4 regions of the Paenibacillus sp. EPM92 genome follow, and region 1 is predicted to be linked to each of the others. Evidence: riboswitches for the same ligand, from Rfam matches in the RefSeq annotation. Region 1 holds a riboswitch; each other region holds the start of a gene.

Region 1 (5,426 bases):
GCCGACCCGATTACGGATGGCGCAGCGGCGGATTCGACGGGGATCGAGGCTTGAAGCGCCCGTGCAGCCTGTGCAGCAGCCAACCGACGACAGCCGGCGCGAAGAAGTACGCGAGGCCGACGGCGGCTTGCCTGTCGTCGCCGCTGTACATCAGCGAGAAGCCCATCAGGATGCTGTCCATCGCCGCGTGGGCGAACAGGGCGGTCAGGAAGCCGTACCGCAAGTACGCGTAACCGAACACGATGCCGATGACCGACACCTCTACAAGCCGGGTGTACACCGGGTATACCGGGTACTGGGTGTGACTCATCGCCCAGATGACGCTAGGCACAAGCACCGCCACGAAAGGACGGCGTGTCAGCTTCAGCATAAGCGACACGCCGAGCACCCGGTAGACGGCTTCCTCGGAGATGGCTGCAGACCAGGCCAGCAGCGGAAACCATTCGGGGTGCAGCATATTGTACACCGAATCGGTCGGGTCGTTCACGGCCCAGACGTCGAACAGCTCGGTGGCGGCGAAGAACAACGCCTGCTGGATGCCGAGAATGAACAGGGCGATCACATATCCGCTGCTCATCGCCTGCTTCACTTGCCCGGCGAAGTCCGCATCACGCCATACGGCCCACGGGCGTTCGCCCCGGTCAAGCGTCAGCCGGCTTCCGGCAACCAAGGCGAAGTAAGAGGACAACGCCATCAGCGCCACATAGATGTTGCTGATCCACAAGTACAACACCGCATCCGGCTCCGAAGGACCGCTGCCGTGCATCGTACGGAAGGCGGGCATCAGATTGTAGTTATTGCTCACATAGATCGCCAGGAACACGATCGACAGCAGCGCGCCGCGCGCGAAGTCGATCTGTTTGCGCTGCCGTACGACGAGGATCAAGGCGGCGAGCGCCATCAGCAGCGATGCGAACAAGCTGATCCGCGTCATCAGAGCGGACCGCTCGTCCTGCATCTGCTGCCAGAGTGTGAAGCTTTCCGGCGGCGGGAATGCCGGGCGGAACGACACCGCTTGCCCGTTCGCCGTCTGCACGTGCAGCTCCAGCGGGGCTTCGCCGATCCGCTCCGTCTTGCTGACGAATACGAATTCGCCGGGCGGGCGTTTGTCCGCAGCGCTGCCAGCCAGTGTGAACGCAGCCGGATCGAAGCCCATATCGCGGACGGCGCTTACGGCGATCGAGGACGCATCCGTTTCCGCCGCCGGCCGCGCTTCGGTTTTGGCCGTCGGCGCTTTCGAAGCGCTATAGCTGATCACCTGACGGTTGTTGAAGTTGACCCCGATGTAATAGGTGGCTTGCCCATCGCGGATTTCCACTTCGTAATAATCGATTGGATAACGCTTCTCGAACCGATTTCGATACTCTTCCTCCAAGCCTTCCTTCTGGATGTACCCGCTGCGAACCGTGTTCGATTGAAACAACGTATCCGCCGTGCGGCCGGGCGAGAGCCCGAATTTGTGATCGGCGAAGGCGATCGCGAGGTCGGCCGCTTCCGCTTTACTAATGGCAGGCGCCGCCTGCGCTTCCCCGTCAAGATCGTTGTGGTCCTGAAACAGCGGGGCGAGATAAGATAGCCCGAAGTACAGCAGAAGACCGATGACCGCCAGCCATAAGGGGGGACGAGAACCTTTGTTGGGCATGACACACTCCTTATCCGGTAAATCGTAACAGCTTATCTTAATCGTATTCTCCGTTATGGTCATCCATGCTAATAGGGTAATCTCATGATATCACGAGAAACCGCCGGAAAAAACAAGCAAGGAGAAGACTTCACCGTTTGAGAGCGCTGTCATGTATCGTAATGTTCCGAAAATCCTTCCTTTTCCGCCAAATAGAGCTTTGTACTTCGTTCCAAAGAACCTTATAATTCATATCAATTGAATAAGAAGCCGAATTTCTTCAAGAAAACGGGGGAACCATGAATCATAGGGGTGAATTCCGTGCAGGGCCGGGTAACGGGCCGCATGGATAGGGGGCCTGTATACCCGAATCCGTCAGCTAACCTCGTAGGCTTGTGTTACAGGAACCTTGGATGGCACTGGGTTTCCCGTGTCTTTTTTTTGTTGTTCATAAAAAGTTGAGAAGGTGCAGGTTCAGGATGAAATCCAAATCGAAAAAAATCGAGCTTACCCCGCCGCAAATTTTGGTCATCGGGTTCGCCTTGATCATACTGGCGGGCGCCGGCTTGTTAACGCTCCCGGTGTCAGCGGCGTCCGGGGTGCCGACGCCTTTCCTGGACGCGTTGTTCACGGCGACCTCGGCGACCTGTGTGACCGGTCTGGTCGTAGTCGATACAGGCACTCATTGGTCTTTATTCGGCAAGATTGTCATTATTTCGTTGATTCAGGTCGGCGGTCTCGGGTTCATGACCATGGCCACCCTGTTCGCCTTCGCCTTGAAGAAGCGGCTTTCGCTGAAAGAACGGCTCATTCTTCAAGAAGCGATGAATCAGGGCAGCATGGAAGGCATCGTGCGCTTAATCCGTAAAGTTCTGGTGTACTCGTTGACGATCGAGTTCACAGCGGCTGTCATCTTCGCCATCCGGTGGTCGTTCGATTTAGGTCCGGTGCGTGCGCTGGGGTATGGGGTGTTTCATGCGATCTCGTTCTTTAACAACGCCGGGTTCGATCTGTTCGGTCCGATTACCGGCCGGTTCTCCGGCATTACGGCTTACGCGGACGATTATGTGATCAATATCGTCTCCATGGCGTTGATTATATTAGGAGGGATCGGGTTTGTCGTCCTGTCCGACTTGATGGAGTACAAGCAGCGCCGCCGGCTGTCGCTCCATTCCAAGGTCGTGTTGAGCGCGAGCGGCATTCTGATCCTGGTCGGGGCCATCGTCATCTTCATCTTTGAATTTACGAATCCGAAGACGCTTGCCACGCTTAACTGGAACGGTAAAATACTGGCTTCGTTCTTTCAATCGGTCTCCCCTCGAACGGCCGGCGCGAACAGCATCGACATCGCGGGCATGAGGCAGGCGTCGCAGTTTTTCATTATTGTTCTCATGTTCATCGGGGCGTCCCCGGGATCGACGGGCGGCGGGATCAAGACGACGACGTTCACGACGCTGATCGGGGCGATTATCGCGATGATCCGGGGGAAAGAGGATATCGTGCTGTTCCATAACCGGCTCGGCAAAGACCGGATTCTTAAAGCGATTACGTTAACCATGATCGCCTTGTTCTGGGTCATCTTCGTCACCATGCTGCTGTCCACGACGGAAGATCACAATTTCCTGATGATTTTGTTCGAAGCGACGTCGGCTTTCGGCACGGTCGGACTGACGATGGGGCTCACGCCCGATTTGACCACGTTCGGCAAGTTGATGATCGCCCTTACGATGTTTATCGGCCGGCTCGGTCCGTTGACGCTCGCGTATGCGCTCGGTCCGAAGGCAGAGAAAGAGCTGTTCAGATACCCGGAAGGGAAAATTACGATTGGATAGGGAGAGGCATTCGATGAAACGCAGTCAGTACGCGGTAATCGGACTCGGCCGTTTCGGCTCGAGTCTGGCAAAGGAGCTCATACAGCTCGGTTATGAAGTAATGGGGATCGATATGGACGAGGAAGCGGTAGAAGAAATGAGCGAAGAGCTCACGCACGTCGTCGTTGCGGATTCGACGGACGAAGATGTCATTCGTTCGCTTGGGATCCGGAATTTTGATTGCGTGATCGTAGCGATCGGCAACGATATTCAAGCCAGCATCCTGACGACGATCCTCTTGAAGGATATCGGGGTGAAGATGGTTGTGGCCAAGGCGTTGTCCGAGCTGCACGGGAAGGTGCTGCATAAGATCGGCGTCGACCGGGTCATTTTCCCGGAACGGGATATGGGCATTCGCGTCGCGCATCAGCTGGTTTCCCCGAATCTGCTCGATTATATCGAGCTGTCGAAGGAGTACACGATCGCCGAGCTGGCCGTTCCGAAGTGTTTGGACGGTCTGTCGTTGAAGGAGCTTGATACCCGGGCTCGTTATGGCTGCAGCGTCGTCGCTATCAATAAGAAGCATGGCGACGTGATCATCGCGCCGACGGCTACCGATACCGTAGACGAGAAGGACGTCATGGTCATCATTGGCACGAACGAACAGATCGAGCATTTCGAGAACGCCTTGGCTCGTTAATGCGTTAATAGACGATCGTTGGGTTTATATAGGAAGGAGCCACGGAGAGTTGGAGAATGCCGTACTTATCGAGCATGTCATCTTTTTAATCGTTTCCGTCTTATTTCTGGGCATGATTTTCGGAAAAGCGGCGAATTGGCTGAAACTGCCGGACGTCGCTCTCTTTTTGGCCGCAGGCATGATCGTCGGTCAAGGGCTGCACCTGATTCACGAGCCGAGCAGCTCGTTCACGAATCAATTCATCTTAACCGTCGGTTCCGCGCTCATCTTATTCGACGGGGGGCGCAACATCCGGCTGTCGGGCCTTCGCCAGGTATGGGTCACCCTTACCTTGCTAAGCGTGCCGGGCGTGCTGATTACGTGCGCGGTCGTCGCTTTCGCCGCCCATTACCTGCTGGGGATCCCGTTCATGTATGCGGTGCTGCTTGGGGCGATTATTTCGTCGACCGACCCGGCGACGCTGATCCCCGTCTTCAAGCAAGTGAAGATCCGGAGCAAAGTACGGGAAACGGTGGAAAGCGAATCCGCCTTCAACGACGCAACCGGCTCGATCCTCACCTTCTCGGTGCTCGGCGCGATTACGGGCGGACAGGCGATATCGCTCTCCTCAAGCGTGCTCGAGTTTCTGCAAACGGCGCTCGGCGGCATCGCGGTCGGCATCGGTGTCGGGTTCGGGCTGGCGTTCATCACGGCGCACCTGAGGCTCGGATGGCTGCGCGATTACACCACGATCGCCCTCGTCGTTACCGCGCTTGGGGCCTACTGGCTGGGCGACGCGCTGCATGTGAGCGGATTTATGGCGACGTTCACGGCCGGACTGATTTGGGGGAACAGCGATTTGTTCAAGCTCCACATGGACGACAAGCTGCAGGAAATGGGCCATTTTACCGAAAATATGACGGTGCTGATGCGCATGCTTATTTTCATTCTGCTCGGAAGCCAGGTAAACTTCGGCATGATCTTCGAACACTTGTGGCCGAGCCTCGGTGTCATTGCGGTATTCATGCTGATCGCAAGGCCGCTTACCGTGCTGGCCTCCGCGCTTCCGGACCGGAAGGCCAAGTGGGAGCGGAACGAGATTGTATTTATGTTCTGGGTGCGGGAGACGGGCGTCATTCCCGCCGCGCTGTCGGGTATGGTAGCCGGGATGGGCATCGCGCATGCGGACATCATCTCGTCCGTTACGTTCCTGGCGGTGCTGCTCACGATCCTGCTCCAGGCGAGCACGACGGCTTATGCCGCGCGCAAGCTGGGGCTCGAGGAGAAGTGAGCCTGGAGGGTCAACGGTAATGCT
Region 2 (5,426 bases), on a different contig from region 1:
CCGGATGTGGCCGTACTCATCTTAACCATGCATGATGACGATGAGTATTTGTTCCGCGGCATCCATGCCGGAGCGTCAGGCTATATCCTGAAGAGCGCGCCGCATGAGGAGCTGCTGACGGCGATTCGCTCGGTTTCCGCCGGGAACGCTTACCTGTATCCAACCGCAACCAAGCGTCTGATGGGAGAATATTTGGAGAAGTTGAAACACGGGGACAGCACCAATACGTACGAGACGCTCTCAGACCGTGAGAAAGAAGTATTAGGGTTAATCGCCAAAGGCTACAGCAATAAAGAAATCGCAGAGCAGCTCGTCATCAGTGTGAAAACGGTGGAAACGCATAAGAGCAACGTGATGGAGAAGCTGGGCCTCAGAACAAGACCCGAGCTTGTGAAATATGCCGTCAAAAAAGGTCTTCTCAGCTTCGAATAATCGACGTAGGTAGGTGATTCCTTGCCATGCTAGGACAAGACGTAGACCGACTCTTGCAGCATCTGGACGAGCACATTCTCGACCCCGGCTTCCGCGATACGTTGAAGCATTCGTTAAAGCAGCTGGTTGATATCAAATTTGCATTGGACGAATCCTCCATCGTAGCGGTTACCGACCGCCGCGGAGTCATCCGATACATTAACGATAAGTTTTGTGAGATTTCCAAATACGAGCGGGAAGAGCTTATCGGCCAGGACCACCGGATCATCAATTCCGGATTTCACGACAAAAGCTTCATGGCCGATCTGTGGAAGACCATTACCTCGGGAAACGTCTGGCGCGGCGAGATCAAAAATAGAGCGAAGGACGGCACCTATTACTGGGTCCATACGACGATTGTCCCCTTTTTGAATGAACAAGGCATTCCGTATCAGTATTTGGCCATCCGCAATGAAGTCACCCAGTTGAAAAAAATCGAGGAAGAGCTGCAGCACATGATGACGCACATGATGAAGGTGCAGGAGGAAGAACGAAGACGGTTCTCGCGGGAGCTTCACGACGGCATCGGGCAAAGCATCTTTTCGCTGCTGATCCAGCTGGATCGCCTCATCAGCGAAACCCGGATGACCGAGCTGGAGCAGCTTCGCAATCATGTAGCCGCGGTCATTGAAGATGTGCGCGGACTGGCCTGGGAGCTTCGCCCTTCGGTGCTGGATGACCTCGGCGTCGTACCGGCGCTCCGGACCTATATCGACAATTACTCCAACCATTACGGAATTCGCGTCCATTTCCGCAGCAACCTGCGCCAACGTCTCGATGCCAATAAAGAAACGACCATCTACCGGATCGTTCAGGAGGCCCTGACGAACACCGCGAAATATGCGGATGTAGCTGAAGCCCGCGTCGAGCTGCTCGAACACGATACCTATGTCGAAGCGCATGTGGAGGACGATGGGAAGGGCTTTGTCCGCGATACCTCGTCCCAAGGCGTCGGGCTGTTCAGTATGGAAGAAAGGGCCCGCAGCGTCAGCGGCACATTCACGGTCCGTTCCAGGCCCGGGCATGGAACGAAGATTTCATTCATCGTACCGAAATGAAAGGCCGACTTCACAGCGGCCTTCCTCCAAGCCATAACTTCTCATCGTCTTCCTTCGTCTTGATCGAGGCGACGAACCGGCTGTCGATGGCTTTCTCTTCAAAAGCGGACTCCTGCAGCTCACACCAGTATAACTGCTTTAAGAGCGTGGAGAGCGTCGCTTCGTCTTGCTCCAGCAAGGCGCCGATCTTTACCGCGCAGCTGCGGTCGTACACCCCGTGCAGCGGATGCGCGCTGCCGCCTATGGCAGGGATGGCCGCTTCAAACCCTTCCTGCTCACGGGCGAGCAGCAATTCCGCCGCCTTCGAAGAGATATAAGGCATGTCGCAGCTGACAACCCATACATGCGGTTGCTGCGCTAAGGTTAAGCCCGCGTGCATCCCGCTTAGGGGACCCTTGCCGGGGAAATAGTCCGTAATGATTCGAACCCCCCGGTCTACCTTTCGCAGGAAGGGGGTCGGATCGTTCGTAGCGATGATGATCTCCTCACAGCATTTTTCCATCTCACGAATTTGACGCTCCACGATCGTCATGTTGTCCAGCATGAAGAACGCCTTGTTTTCTCCGTTCGCCCCCCGGTTTCGCCCCCCTGCCAATATCAGTCCGGACATCATAACCATTCACTCCTTCTCTGCATTGGGCTTGTTTTATATGCTTATTACATCATTTCCGCTGTCCAAAGGCAGTGATTTGCATCACTTCCGAAAGACGGTACACACCATGCGGTTCTCCGATAAGGTTTCCATGTTTTTGACAGCAGGCTTCGACAGCTTCCTTAGAAAAACTTGTGTACTATTAAACTAGCAGATGAAACTAGCAGCAATACCGTCATTTTCTATGTAAAGGAGGCCGTTACGTTGGCAAATGAGGTATTCCAGGAAGAAGAGTTGAAGTATCTGTTGCCGTTCGGACCCAGAGAAAACCATGAGACGCCCGCTCCTTCGAAGAAACCGAAACTAACCATTCGATATCTCCATAATCTGATTACGGAGCTGCAGCAGCAAAACTTGCTGCTTGCTCAGCAGGTTCATGACTTGGAGCGGCAGTTGTTTGAATGTCGTCAGACGCATATCGAGTTAGCCGCAGCCGCCGAACAACAAGCTCTGAAGGAATCGGAGACGAAGGATGAACCCGATTCGTTCCATGATGACCAGGAGGCTTTCCGAATTTCCCGTTCCAAACGTCATCAGGCTGCCAAGAAGGTATCCTTTTGGTCCGTTTTATTCCGTTTTTAGCGTGCAAACGGCTTGCAGCTTGGAATAGCTTCCGGCTTATGAACCCCATCAATATGAAAAACCTGGCCGACGGCCAGGTTCTTTTCTGTGCAAGCCCCTACGATTGAGCTTGAGGATTATTATGACGTGACTCGTTTAGCTCCTACATACTTTTTACTCCAGTAACCGGTTGTCAAACTTGCCACCGAGACGCCGCCGGAATTGGTCGCTGAAATAAATTGTTGATTGCCTAAATAAATCCCTACGTGGGAGGTTCTGTTTTTCTCCGCAAAAAAAACAAGATCTCCCTCCTGAGGGATGCTCACCGCCTTGCCTGCAGTCTCGTACATTTCCAGGGATGTTCTGGGCAAATCGATGCCGTTGAGCCCGTATATATAGTCCACAAATCCGGAGCAATCAAAGCCATTCGGTGTACGGCCGCCCCATACATAAGGAACTCCCAGGTACTTATAGGCAATTTGCGTGACAGACGGTTTTGGCTTCGGCGCATACCAAGCCGGGGCATGATATAATCCGTCTTCGTTAATAATAGCAATCCGGTTATCCGCATCCCACTGGACTCTATAGCCGAACGTCTCGGATACGAAGCGTAGAGGGAGATATACGCTGCCTTGTATAAATTGCGCAGGAGCATCCATGCTGACAACCTTTTTATTAACCAGAGCTTTTCGGTCCCCGGTTTGCAAGGCGATCGTTTTGTTGTTGTTGGTTAACGTAACTTTCACCCGCGCTTGTTCCATGCTCCACTCAACCTTGTAACCAAGCTTCTCAACGAGCACACGTAAAGGGATTTGCAAAGTGTTGGTGTTATCGATATAAGGCTGTGCTTCGGGGAAGGAAACCAGGCTGTCGTTAATCTGCACTTTAACATCATTGGCGGCAGCTTGTGCTGTTCCCGCATGAAACATGGCAAGCAGTCCGATCGAGGAAAAAGCGCACGACCAAATAAGCTTCTTGCAAAAACGATTCAAATCAAATTCCTCCTGCGGCCTTCGAGGTTAGTTGACGGATTCGGAAGAGGCTGCTCCCTAGTTCGATAGTTAACGAACATTCACCCCATGGTAAAGAATCCCCCGTACCAGATCTTCTGCTGAACTGGATTCGGCCCATTATTTTTATTAGAGTAGCATAGTGGTTTCATGGACTTCAAACTTATAACTGCCATGAATTACATTGATTTCCTTTCTTTTCGCTTTATTTTGGGTTTTGACACATCTGTGCTAAATTTTGTAAAAAAAAGCCCGCGACCGCTCATTAGAGCCGTCTCGGGCTTTCGACATATCAGACAAGGCTTGCGACGGATGGTCACGAGTTCTACAGGAGCTCTTATTCCCTATCAGGCGTCGGCCGCACAGCGAAAACCGATATTCCCCGTGGAGCTATCCGGTGTATTTTTACTGCGGGCAGCGACTCTGTACCGGTTGCAATACGATTTGTGGCACAAATAGGAGCCTCCGCGCAGCACCTTCTCCTGACCTGTCGGCGGACCTTGCGGGTTTATTAGCGGGGCGGCCGGATGATTCGCGCTAAACCAGTCCGAGCACCATTCCCATACGTTGCCGGAAACATTATACAGCCCGTAATCGTTCGGTTTATAAGCATGGACAGGCGCGGTTCCGGCATAACCGTCGCTGCAGTTATTTTTCTCCGGAAACTTGCCCTGCCAAATATTGCAGCGATGCTCCCCATCCGGTTTGAGGACATCCCCCCACGGATAACGCTTTTGCACAAGACCGCCTCTTGCCGCATACTCCCATTCCGCTTCGCTCGGCAGCCGTTTACCGGCCCATTGGCAATAAGCATACGCATCATGCCAGGAAACATGAATCACCGGATGGTCCATGCGGTCATCAATGTGAGAATCCGGACCTTCCGGATACTTCCAGCATGCACCGTTCACGGCCCACCACCAGGGCGTCTGCCGAACCGTTTGTGTCACTCCTTGCGCAGTTTCGGCGGAAACGAACAAGTGGAACACAAAGGACCAGCCAAAGATCTCCGCTTCCGTGCGATAACCGGTAGCATCGACAAATGCCTTGAATTCCGCATTGCTCACTGTATAAGGATCGATATAAAAGGGATCCAGCCGAACCGAACGAACGGGGCCTTCGCCATCTTGGGCAAACCCTTCCTGATCCGCAGTTCCCATTAAAAACTCACCGCCGGGCAAATAAATCATGCCTTCTTTAGGATCTTTGGACGAGGGTATGATGTTCAGGGGCAAGGAATGAGCATCCGGTAAGCTCGAATCCTCTCTGCTGGCCGAGCAGCAGCCCGGTTTTTTTGCATTCATTTCAATCATCCTCCAAGATTAAACAGAGCCCCTACAGCTTCGGATAGCCGTGACCGAATTCCGCAGGATGTCTCCGTTTCAGCTCTGAAATAGCATGACCGCGTCCTGTCTGCTCCAACCACTGCGTATACTTCGGCAAGAAACCTTTGGCATGATAAGGTCCTCCCTCTTTCATAACCGTCCACAGCGGATCTACGTCGAAAGGCATTGTCTCCATCATGTGGTCATGCCATTCATTTAAATAATATACCGCATCTCGGCAAACTTGGCGATGCTCCGCAGCCAGATTCGTTTGCTCATGAGGATCGTTGTCGATATCGAACAGCATCTCTTTATTGAATAAATGGTACCCGTCATGATACGTTCGGAT
Region 3 (5,426 bases), on a different contig from region 1:
GTTACCGACTCGGCAGTACACGGTGACGGGCATTTTTTCCCCGTCTCTTTCCCGGCCTTTTACCGTTTTGGCGCCCGCTTTCACAGCGACGTCGGCGTCCCCGGTGCAGTCGACAATGACTTTACTGAATAAAGTATGAGCGCCGGATTTGTTAAACACCGTAATGCCTTTCACTACGCCATCCTCAACCCATACATCCTTCAACAAGGTATGGTATAAAAAGCTCACTCCGGCATCTTTGGCCATCTTCGTTAACACAAATTTCAGGTATTCATCATCGAAAGGCGTAATCACGGGATTTTTCCCCCAAGGCGGGTTCCCTTCCTTGGGGCGGATAGGACCATGGCATGCTCCCATTTCCTTTAAGGAGTCAAGTATTTCTTTAAAAAGACCGGCTATCGTCGGTTCGCCATGAGCGTCATAATGGTTCGCATACGGCGACACCAGTGCAGAAGTTGAAGCCCCGCCCAGGTAACCATTCTTTTCGACCACAAGTACTTTGGCCCCGTTTCTAGCTGCCGCAATAGCTGCCGGCGCCCCCGCCGTTCCCCCGCCAACCACAATGACATCCCATTGATCATGCACTTGCATAACAATCCCTCCTCTGAAAGTTTTACGATATGTAGAAGTGTCGGTTGATTGCTGCTCCTCGCGGAGCACTTGTATACATGTATAACGTCTTGTATACATGTATATTAAAGCGTTATCAATGAATTGTCAATATTTATATTTACACATCTCAGCCCAAAAACATGAAGAAGCCCCATCCGAAGAGGGGCTTCTTCATGTTTTTGCGGCTCGGTCAAGCTTCATGGCGAGGCATTCCGTGATTTCTGCCCTGCCTCTTCGCATGATACATCGCCATATCCGCATTTTTTACCAATGCTTCTATCGTTTCTCCATCAAACGGGAACATGCTGATCCCAATGCTTGTTGAAATATACAGATCATGATCTTGAATACGGAAGGGTGCATTCAATGCCTCCATAATCTTCTGGCAGTAAGCTTCCGTTTCCGCTTTTGACGTATTTGGCAGTAGGATGGTGAATTCGTCACCGCCTTGACGTGAAACAATCCCTTTATTCGATACAAGATCTTGTAAGCGCTGGGACACACGCTGCAGAAGAAGATCGCCGACGGAATGACCCATCGAGTCATTAATGAATTTGAATCCATCCAAATCCAGATAAAGCACGGCAAACAATTGATTTTTTTGTTTGGCTTCGGCCATCGTCTTTTCAAGGATATGTTGAAACGATTTACGGTTGGGGAGTTCAGTTAAGGAATCGAAAAATGCCAATTTTCGAATGGTTTCTTCCGCTTTATTACGTTCGATTACCAGCCCTATTAAATAAGCGGAACGCTCGATCATTTGGAGTTCCCTGGTTTCGGGAGATTTTCGAGTCTTGTAATAGATAGCGAATGTTCCGATCACCTGATTGTCTTTATCCGTAAAGGGGACAGACCAGCAAGCCCGAAACCCGTGATCCAGCGCAATCTCGCGGAAATCCCGCCATAACGGATCATTCTCAATGTCAGATACAATAATATTTTTGTTATAATAGGCGGCGGTTCCGCAAGAACCCATGTCCGGTCCAATTCGTATGCCGTCTACAGCCCGCAAGAAAGAAGCCGGAAGACGGGGAGCCATTCCATGTTTTAATAAATCGTTATCAAGCAGCAGAATGGAACAAACAGCCTCTGTTTGCTTCTCTACAAATTCAATAATGTGACCTAAAATATCTTGTAGCGGCCTGCCTTTGGCAACCATTTCCAGAACCACATTTTGCTCGTTCAAATGATCTTGAATTAACTTTCGTTCAGTAATGTCGCGGCCGACAACAATTAACCACTCCCGCCGACCATCCTCGGCCATAACAGGTTCTTTAATAAACTCGATAATTACGGTCGAGCCGTCGGAACGCTTGAATTTTTCTTCAAAATGAATCGTTTTGCCTCGTCTCCAGGCTTCATTGTCGGTTTCTTCGCATGTATGAAAAAACTCTTCCATATGCGGCTTAGAACGTTGAAAATCAAGATTTGTTTTCCCCTTATACGCGTCACGGTCTAACTCAAATAACTGCAGCGCAGCATCATTCGCTTCAACCCATGCCCCTTTACCGTCTTTAAAAACAATGATATCAGGCATGATTTGAATTAATGTCAGCAGGTAATCACTTGTCTTATCTTTTATATGTTCTAACATGGGCACCATCTCAGTTCCGTGAAGGTAAAATAATTACTCACATATTCGACATGAACCATCCGCATCCTCCATGCCCGTTAAAATTTTACCATTCAAAAACCACACCGTCTTTCGTCTCCTACGTCGTTCTTTCTTTATTGCGATTGAATAATTTCACAGCTGAATAAACGAGAAGACCGGCCACAATCACGGCGGCAACCGGGAACAAATACCCCTTCGCCAGCTCCCCGACCTCGTGCCAATTGGGACCAAGCTTGTACCCAAGATAAACGTATAAACTCGTTATAGGCAGCATGGCACAAAACGTAAATAACGAGAACTTCCAGACACTCATTCTGGCCATGCCGCACGGAAGCGAAACAGCGGTCCGAACCCCCGGGATAAACCGGCCCAGAAAAGCTACGCCCGCCCCATACTTATGGAAAAATCGTTCGGCCTTATCGATCTCTTTCGTCCGTATAAAAAAGAACTTGCCAAACTTTATTATCACCGGCCTCCCCCCATACTTTCCTAATGCGTATAGAGTCAAGGGTCCTGTTACCCCTCCGACTGTCCCTGCCAGAATAGCCAGCCCCAAGTTCATATCCCCTTCATAGACCCAATAACCGACGAGGGGAAGAACCAGCTCTGCCGGAACAAACTCGAACGTCAGCGCCAAAACGACGCCTATGTACGATAATTGTTTGAAATAGCCAATAAACTCCAATAATATCTGTTCCATTACTCACCTCATCTTGTTTCCTTAGCAATACGCGAAAAAAAATCGACGGTTTCAGGTCTCATACAAACAAGAACACAACATCATCGTGTTGTGTTCTTGTCCAAAACCGATTTAAACGCTTCCCATAAAGCATGACTTAATTCAATAGCCTTCGTTTCAATCATAGAGGTCTGCACGACCCATTCTCCGGAAACATGTTGAATACGGACGGAATGGTCATGTTTATTTAAGTAGCTTAACATTTGTCCGATCGTTAATAATGGAAGCGCTTTATGCTTCTCGACCCCGTTCAAGTAATAAATCATCTCTTCGTGGTCACCCATAGCTATATATTCGCCTTCTTGTGGTATCCAATGGTTTCGCAGGTATTCTTTTTGAACATCTGTCAGTTCTTGCAGGTGGGAAGAAGTAATTCGCTGGAGCATCATGATCCTCCTTACTTAAGCTATGATGTTATCATAAAAACAAAAAAGACCCGAATCCAGCCAGGATGCGCTATCATCTAGCGCTTATCGTCCTGGACTGCGACGGGTCTGGAGCACAAAAAGACCCGGATTCACGGGTCAACGATGCAAGTCTGCATACATACACAATTTGACCCATCTACTGCTGACGAGGTTAGCTGTCGGGCTCGGGAAAGATGGTTCCCTACATGGAATGATTCGCCCCAATTTCATTGGTTCCCCCGCTTTCCGGTTTCGTGTAAACCGGAAATTAAGCGTGATTTCATCATACAAAACTGCTATTCGCAAGTCAATAATCCAAAATCTTGAAATTCATTGAGAAGTTGTTCCGGTCGCTTACTCCACGCGAGTTATTTTCGCCTGCCGACGTACAACTTCGCCATCCGTCTTGTGCAGCTGATTCAGCAATTCGATCTGAAAACTGCCCGGATTGTCGGAGCCGGCGATCTGGACCGCTCGCTCTGCGGCAACCCCATAATAAGCCAATGCCGCCACAGCAGCAGCCGCTTGATCGTTCTCCACCGCAAGGAAGGCGCCGACCACCGAAGTCAGCAAGCAGCCTGTTCCGGTCACTTGGGTCAGCAGCGGCGTACCATTGCTCACCCGATACGTCGCCTCGCCGTCGCTCACATAATCGTCACGGCCTGTGACGATGACGACACAGCTCATCGCCCGCGCCGCTTGCCGGACAAGCGCAGGCACTTCCCCGGCCGCACTGCCTGCATCGTCCACGCCTTTAATGCTCCACGATTTCCCGACGACGTTAGCCACTTCCGCAGCATTGCCTCGAAGTACCGAGATCCGCAGCTCCTTCATGAGCGAACGGGCCGTTTCCGTGCGATATGCCGTCGCCCCGGCTCCCACCGGATCGAAAACAATCGGAACGCCATGCGCGTTCGCCGATTGCCCCGCGATCCGCATGGCGTGAACGATACGGTCGTCCAGCGTGCCTATATTCAAGACGAGGGCGCCGGCGATTTGCGCCATCTCTGCAACCTCTTCGTGAGCATATGCCATAACCGGCGATGCTCCTAAGGCCAGCAGGCCGTTCGCCGTGAAATTCGTTACGACTACATTCGTAATATTGTGCACGAGCGGTTTATGGATCCGCACCTTATCAAGAATATCCGCGAAATATTGAACGTTCATTACCCCATCCCCTTCTTCCGGTTACATGATACTATCTCATATCGCGGATGGTTTGCCAAGCGCTTTATACGAGCGCACAGATATAAATAAAGAAGCCCCCGCCATACACCCGCGAGAGCTTCAAATCCCGTTAGGTTTGATCATGTTGCAGAGCTTTCCCGATAGCTTTCATTGTTGGTTATTGGTGTTCTTTCTCGTTTCCAAGCAGTCCGGCTCCTGGCAATCCGAATAATACGTAGTCACCTTCTCGGAATCGAACGTGCCAATAATTTCAGCGCAATGCTTACACAAGATTACACCCAGGTCTACGCTAATCGAGGAGTTTTCCATGCATGATCCATCCTTTCTTTCATGAAGTCGGATTAGCTCGGCAGCCAAGCTGGCATTCGCCTTTTCAATAACATGTTATTCCTATTTATTATACACTATTCTTCTTATTTATGTCGTTATATTTAACGATAATCTCGAATAAAATATTTAATTCAGGTTGTAATTTCATTAAGTACACACGGAATAGCAGAAAATCTTCCTTTATTGCTCACAACTCGCCGAGTTTGACCTGCATTGCCGGCGCCCGCCAACACGACTATACCGGCAGCTGCCGGCCAACGCCGCTTTACCCGAACTTGGTGACGACATACGTTCCCGTATTTGTAAAGCTGCTCATTTCCTCGAATATGCCGTTCACCTCGGAAAGCGAAACTTCTCGCGTCACCATTTTCCCCGGCGTCAATTTCCCGTTGGATACGAGGGGCAGTACAGCATGATAGCGATGCGCCGGCATGCCGAAGCTCGTAATGAAAGAAAGTTCTTTCAGGATCATCTCATCGACCGGAATCGCGATGGCCCCCGCATCCTGCTTCGACGTCATGCCGATTTGAAGATG
Region 4 (5,426 bases), on a different contig from region 1:
ACATTCGTGACAAACAATTTTTCCTTTGAAATAAGAGACGTTCTCGGCGTTTCCGCAGAAGATACAGGCCGGCTCATATTTCTTCAACATGATGCGCTCGCCGTCTACATAAATTTCCAAAGCGTCCTTCTCGCCAATGCCAAGCGTTCTGCGCAATTCGATTGGAATAACAACACGACCAAGTTCGTCGACTTTTCTTACGATACCAGTTGATTTCATCATAATAATAAAATTCCCCTCTCCAGAAGTTGTTTATTTTAGAATGAATGCGAAGCGGAATGAAAATAATCGTCATGTTTCGACATAATTCTTTAAACCTATGATACCAACCATTCCCAAAATAGTCAACCTAAAAATGCAACACCAAGTGACAATTTATGGACCTGGCTGCTAGATTAGTATAACATGGAATAGAATAACGCTACTAGTAGAGCCAAAATGTTGGTTTTACTTACCAAAAGTCTCTTTATATATCCATAAAATGTAAATCTATACGCCGTGTCGAAACAAAAATTTGGAATAAATAAATCGACAACATTCGACAATTTTCAATGTTTTGGCGGAATATTGTCGATCAAAACCTGCAAATTGCGAGGAGGGATACCATGCAACAACCGATGGAAGAAGAAAAAGTGTTTAAAGATCCGGTTCACAAGTATATCTATGTGCAGGATCAGACGATCTGGGATCTCATCAATACCCGGGAATTTCAACGGCTGCGCCGCATCCGTCAGCTGGGAACGTGTTTTCTCACCTTTCACGGCGCCGAGCATAGCCGGTTCTCGCATTCGCTGGGTGTTTATGAAGTAACACGCAAAATCATCTCGCAGTTCGAGCGTAATCAATATGAAGATTGGCCGAGAGAAGAACGTCTGTTATGCTTGTGCGCGGCGCTTCTGCATGATGTCGGACACGGTCCCTTCTCGCATTCGATTGAGAAAACGTTCGGGACTCACCATGAGGATTGGTCATGCCGAATCGTACTCGGCAACACGGAAGTCAACGAAGTGCTGAAACGCGTTTCTCCGACGTTCCCGCAGCAGGTAGCGGGCGTTATTGCCAAGACGTACCAGCAAGAAATCGTCGTCAGCCTCGTCTCGAGTCAGCTGGACGCGGACCGGATGGATTACCTGCTGCGCGATGCTTATTTCACCGGCGTAAATTACGGCACCTTCGATCTGGAGCGAATTTTGCGCGTGATGCGGCCGTATCAAGGACATATCGTAGTTAAGGAAAGCGGGATGCACGCCGTTGAGGATTATTTGATGTCCCGATACCAGATGTATTGGCAAGTGTACTTCCATCCGGTTACCCGAAGCGCGGAAGTCGTCCTGCATAAAATTTTTCAAAGAGCCAAACAACTGTTTGAAGAAGGGTATCCGTTCCACTTTCTGCTCGAACCGCTGCCCAGCTTGTTCGGCAATCGGCTGACCACGGAAGAATACCATTTGCTGGATGAAGCGTTGATGCAAACGGTGCTGATGCAATGGACGATGGAAGAGGATGCGGTGTTGGCTGATTTGTGCTCACGCTTCTTGCAGCGGCGTTTATTCAAATATGTAACGCTGGAAATTATGGACGTCGGCATGCTGGAACGGCTTCGTGAAAAAATGGGCAATCTAGGATTAGATCCCTCCTATTACCTGGAAGTCGATTTCCCGTCCGATCAATCCTATGATGTGTACCGGCCGGGCGAACAGGATGAGAAACTGCCGATTTTATTGCTCGATGCGCACGACACGTTGACGGAAATCTCGCGAAAATCCGAAATCGTGCGTTCGATCAGCGGGATCCAGAACGGAAAATACCACCTGTATTACCCGCAGGAACTCGTATTGAAACATCTTCCAGCTTTGGATAAAGAAATTCGGAAGCTGCTAAGATCTTAAACGACATATAGAAGATGAAGGAGAAAACGTTATGCTAATCGACACACATGCACACCTGAATGCGCCGCAATTCGATGAAGACCGACACGAGGTGATTGCGCGCGCAAGAGACAACGGAATAAGTCGAATCGTGAATATTGGATTTAATCGGGAGACGATTCCAAGCTCCTTGGCGCTGGCTGAGCAGTACGATTTCATCTACTCGACGGTGGGCTGGCATCCGACGGAAGCCAAAGATATGAGGGAAGAAGATCTCGCCTGGATCGAATCGTTGTGTCGTCACGAGAAAGTGGTTGCCATCGGCGAAATCGGGCTTGATTACCATTGGGATACGTCGCCGAAAGACGTACAGAATCGGGTATTCCGCGAACAAATTCGTCTGGCCCGCAGGGTCGGCCTGCCGATTGCGATCCATAACCGCGATGCGCATCAAGACGTCGTACAAACGCTGCGCGAGGAGAAAGCGGCGGAGGTCGGCGGCGTGATGCATTGTTACTCCGGCAGCTGGGAGACGGCCAAAATGTGTCTCGATATGAATTTTTACATTTCTTTCGGCGGCCCAGTAACTTTCAAAAATGCCAAGCAACCGAAAGAGGTACTCGAGAAGGTGCCGATGGACCGGCTTTTGATTGAAACCGATGCGCCTTATTTAACTCCGCATCCATATCGGGGCAAGCGAAACGAGTCCGCTTACGTCCGTCTTGTCGCCGAAACGGCGGCCGAAATCAAGGGCATTTCGATCGAGCAATTAGCCGAAGCGACGACTCGAAATGCGATGGAACTTTTTCGTTTAAAGTGAGTGTGTTGGGCTCTGGGAAACGCTTGCATAAACGCTGTTACTTATAGCGAATCGAGAAAAATAAAGAAAACAGCTAAATCGGTTCGTGCGAATGAGAGATAGATGTATTTTATTCATGTAATGAGTATATTTAAACGAAAATGGGTAAAAACCGTTCTTTTTTTATACGTTTGTATACTTTACAACCAAACCCCTCGCGTCGTACACTCAATAATAACTTCATACGATTACCAGAATTCCAACATCGCTGAGTTTCCGAAAGGAAAACGGGGGAACCACATCGCGGCGGTCCATTCATGATTGCCAAGGTGTTTTTTAGGGGTGAATCTCTGGGGCGGGCAACTGTCCCGGGGTAGGGCGACTCTCAAGTCCGAATCCGTCAGCTAACCTCGTAAGCGTCTAGAGAGAGGTAACGCATTGTCGTGTGCTTTTATTTTCATTTGGACAAAATGAGAAAAGTCACGGGAAGGTTCCTCTTCTCCGCTGACTTTTTTTTGTGTTTCCCGTAAAAGGGATTCGTGTCCAAGCTGGCTACTCTTTACACCCGAGGGGGGTGAATACGGCAGGCAAGTGGATACTCTGATGTCAGCAGCACAAACGTTGGTAATGGCAATCAAACAATTTACCATAGTCGCGTCAGAATCTTATCATGCATAACACTCGAATGGCGAGGCTTTAAGGAGGACCGAACAAGTGGGCGCTGAAACACCAGGGCAAACCCATGTAAGACGATCATCCAGCATGACCTTCGCGTTGCGATGGACGCATGAAAACTTGCGTATGATTTCGATTATCGCTCTCATTTCATTCGCTATGACTTTCATGTTCTTGATGATGTTGCACGGTACGGCCATTAAGCGCGTATCGATCGTTGTAGACGGACAGGAACGCACGTTCCAAACCCGGGAAGAGGTACTGCAACGAGTACTGGATGAGCAAGGAATCGCAGTAAGCGAGAACGACCGTATTTCCCATGCGCTGGATGCAAAGGTGAAATCGGGCGACCGCATTGCGATCACGCATACGACGCCGGTGCAATTAACCGCCGACGGCGAGACGAAGACAGTTTACACGGTTGGCAAGACGGTAGAGGCCGCTCTGCAGGATTTGAACGTCCCTGTGGGCGAGCTCGATAAAGTCATTCCGGCTAAGGAAACGGAAGTAAGCCCTCATGCGGAACTGAAGGTTGTCCGCGTGACGAAAGAAACAGCAGATGTGCAAGAACCGATCGCATTCGATACAGTAACCAAGAGCGAGCCCCAATTGTTAAAGGGCAAAGAGCAAGTATTGCAGGAAGGTCAGAAGGGCCTCCTTGTGAAGAAGCTGGAGAAAGTGTATGAAGACGGCGTGCTTGTGTCGGAGCAGGTCGTGGATCAGCAAGTACAAACCGAGAGCAAACAACGCATTGTGGCCGTTGGGACGAAAAATCCGGTTGTCGTTCTGTCCTCTTCATCGCCGAACGTCGAGGAGTTGACCAAGAACGGCGTCAAATTCGGCTACAAGCAAGTAATCAAAAACGTTACGCTAACCGCTTATTCGGCGGGGGTGTCATCCACCGGCAAGGATGAAAGTCATCCGCAATACGGCGTAACTTCTTCGGGCGCGAAGGTAACGGAAGGTCGCACGATTGCAGTCGATCCTAAAGTGATCCCGATCGGCTGGTGGGTCTATATCGAGGGCGTCGGCTTCCGCCGAGCCGAAGATACAGGCAGCGCTGTGAAAGGGAACAAGATCGACGTCTTTTTCGAGAACGGTGACTATGCAACTCGTTTCGGTACGAAGCGCGGTTATACGGTATACATTATCGGTCCCAAAAAACCGTCGGCGGATTAGGCGCTTGCAATTCGGAAAGACTACATTCATTATATATAGATCGGCAGATAAGAAGAGGTGCTCGTGAGGCGTCCCTCTTCTTTTTCTCTTGTTCACGAAGGAAGGTACGTGCACATGATTAAAGAAATTATCGTAGTGGAAGGTAAGGACGATACGGTAGCCATTAAACGAGCGGTAGAAGCGGAAACCATCGAAACGGGCGGTTCGGCGATCAATGCGGACGTTATTCGACGCATTAAGCTTGCGCAAGAACGGCGGGGCGTAATCGTATTCACGGATCCCGATCATGCCGGGGAGCGTATTCGCAAAATTATTACGAAGGAAGTACCCGGCGCGAAGCATGCCTTCCTGACGCAGGAGGCGGCGACAAGCAAGGGCGATATCGGCGTCGAGAACGCATCGGTCGAAGCGATTCGCACGGCACTGGCCAACGTGAGGACCGACGGTCGAAACGAAGAGTCGGCTATCACATGGGACGATCTGATGGAGGCCGGGCTGATCGTGCATCCTCGTGCGGCCGCCCGGAGACTTGCGATGGGCAATCGTCTCGGAATCGGTTATTGCAACGGGAAGCAATTTTATAACCGCTGCCGCATGTTTCAAATTTCCCGGGAGGAGTTTGAAGCGGCCCGTCGGGAATTGAATGAAAAAGAGGGTGCCACGTCATGAGTCGAAACGGAAATGAACCGGGTTACGGACAAGCGTCCGAGGATATCGCTTCGCCGAAGCGAACCAAGGAACTGATGCAGAAGTACGGCTTTGTGCTCAAGAAAAGCCTCGGACAAAATTTTCTGATCGATCAGAATGTGCTTCACAACATTGTCTCTGCCGCCGAGCTTGACGAGACGAAGGGCGCGCTCGAAATTGGTCCGGGCATCGGGGCATTGACCCAGCAGCTCGCTAAA

The links. Region 1 has a riboswitch for cyclic di-AMP ahead of JMF85_RS09745 (TrkH family potassium uptake protein). Riboswitches for the same ligand answer to the same signal wherever they lie in the genome.
Region 2: linked by a shared signal. The riboswitch ahead of JMF85_RS12255 (C40 family peptidase) and the one ahead of JMF85_RS09745 (TrkH family potassium uptake protein) in region 1 are both predicted to bind cyclic di-AMP.
Region 3: linked by a shared signal. The riboswitch ahead of JMF85_RS21560 (hypothetical protein) and the one ahead of JMF85_RS09745 (TrkH family potassium uptake protein) in region 1 are both predicted to bind cyclic di-AMP.
Region 4: linked by a shared signal. The riboswitch ahead of JMF85_RS02955 (resuscitation-promoting factor) and the one ahead of JMF85_RS09745 (TrkH family potassium uptake protein) in region 1 are both predicted to bind cyclic di-AMP.

The regions. Positions count from the first base shown of each region.
Region 1 is NZ_BCPS01000051.1:6,926-12,351, forward strand. It holds gene uvrC (excinuclease ABC subunit UvrC) at 1-54, shown strand, start outside; gene JMF85_RS09740 (CPBP family intramembrane glutamic endopeptidase) at 11-1,642, opposite strand; cyclic di-AMP (ydaO/yuaA leader) riboswitch at 1,880-2,030, shown strand; gene JMF85_RS09745 (TrkH family potassium uptake protein) at 2,101-3,453, shown strand; gene JMF85_RS09750 (potassium channel family protein) at 3,467-4,132, shown strand; gene JMF85_RS09755 (cation:proton antiporter) at 4,182-5,402, shown strand; gene JMF85_RS09760 (LysR family transcriptional regulator) at 5,413-5,426, opposite strand, start outside.
Region 2 is NZ_BCPS01000063.1:14,176-19,601, reverse strand. It holds gene JMF85_RS12275 (response regulator) at 1-432, shown strand, start outside; gene JMF85_RS12270 (PAS domain-containing sensor histidine kinase) at 459-1,529, shown strand; gene mobA (molybdenum cofactor guanylyltransferase) at 1,540-2,142, opposite strand; gene JMF85_RS12260 (hypothetical protein) at 2,386-2,763, shown strand; gene JMF85_RS12255 (C40 family peptidase) at 2,883-3,734, opposite strand; cyclic di-AMP (ydaO/yuaA leader) riboswitch at 3,736-3,880, opposite strand; gene JMF85_RS12250 (formylglycine-generating enzyme family protein) at 4,100-5,056, opposite strand; gene JMF85_RS12245 (sulfatase family protein) at 5,088-5,426, opposite strand, start outside.
Region 3 is NZ_BCPS01000082.1:97,770-103,195, forward strand. It holds gene JMF85_RS21545 (FAD-dependent oxidoreductase) at 1-591, opposite strand, end outside; gene JMF85_RS21550 (diguanylate cyclase domain-containing protein) at 803-2,206, opposite strand; gene JMF85_RS21555 (DedA family protein) at 2,325-2,927, opposite strand; gene JMF85_RS21560 (hypothetical protein) at 3,008-3,352, opposite strand; cyclic di-AMP (ydaO/yuaA leader) riboswitch at 3,520-3,658, opposite strand; gene thiM (hydroxyethylthiazole kinase) at 3,728-4,540, opposite strand; gene JMF85_RS28445 (GapA-binding peptide SR1P) at 4,709-4,870, opposite strand; gene JMF85_RS21575 (zinc-binding dehydrogenase) at 5,157-5,426, opposite strand, start outside.
Region 4 is NZ_BCPS01000018.1:16,962-22,387, reverse strand. It holds gene JMF85_RS02970 (AbrB/MazE/SpoVT family DNA-binding domain-containing protein) at 1-222, opposite strand, end outside; gene JMF85_RS02965 (HD domain-containing protein) at 606-1,889, shown strand; gene JMF85_RS02960 (TatD family hydrolase) at 1,921-2,688, shown strand; cyclic di-AMP (ydaO/yuaA leader) riboswitch at 2,924-3,102, shown strand; gene JMF85_RS02955 (resuscitation-promoting factor) at 3,430-4,521, shown strand; gene rnmV (ribonuclease M5) at 4,636-5,190, shown strand; gene rsmA (16S rRNA (adenine(1518)-N(6)/adenine(1519)-N(6))-dimethyltransferase RsmA) at 5,187-5,426, shown strand, end outside.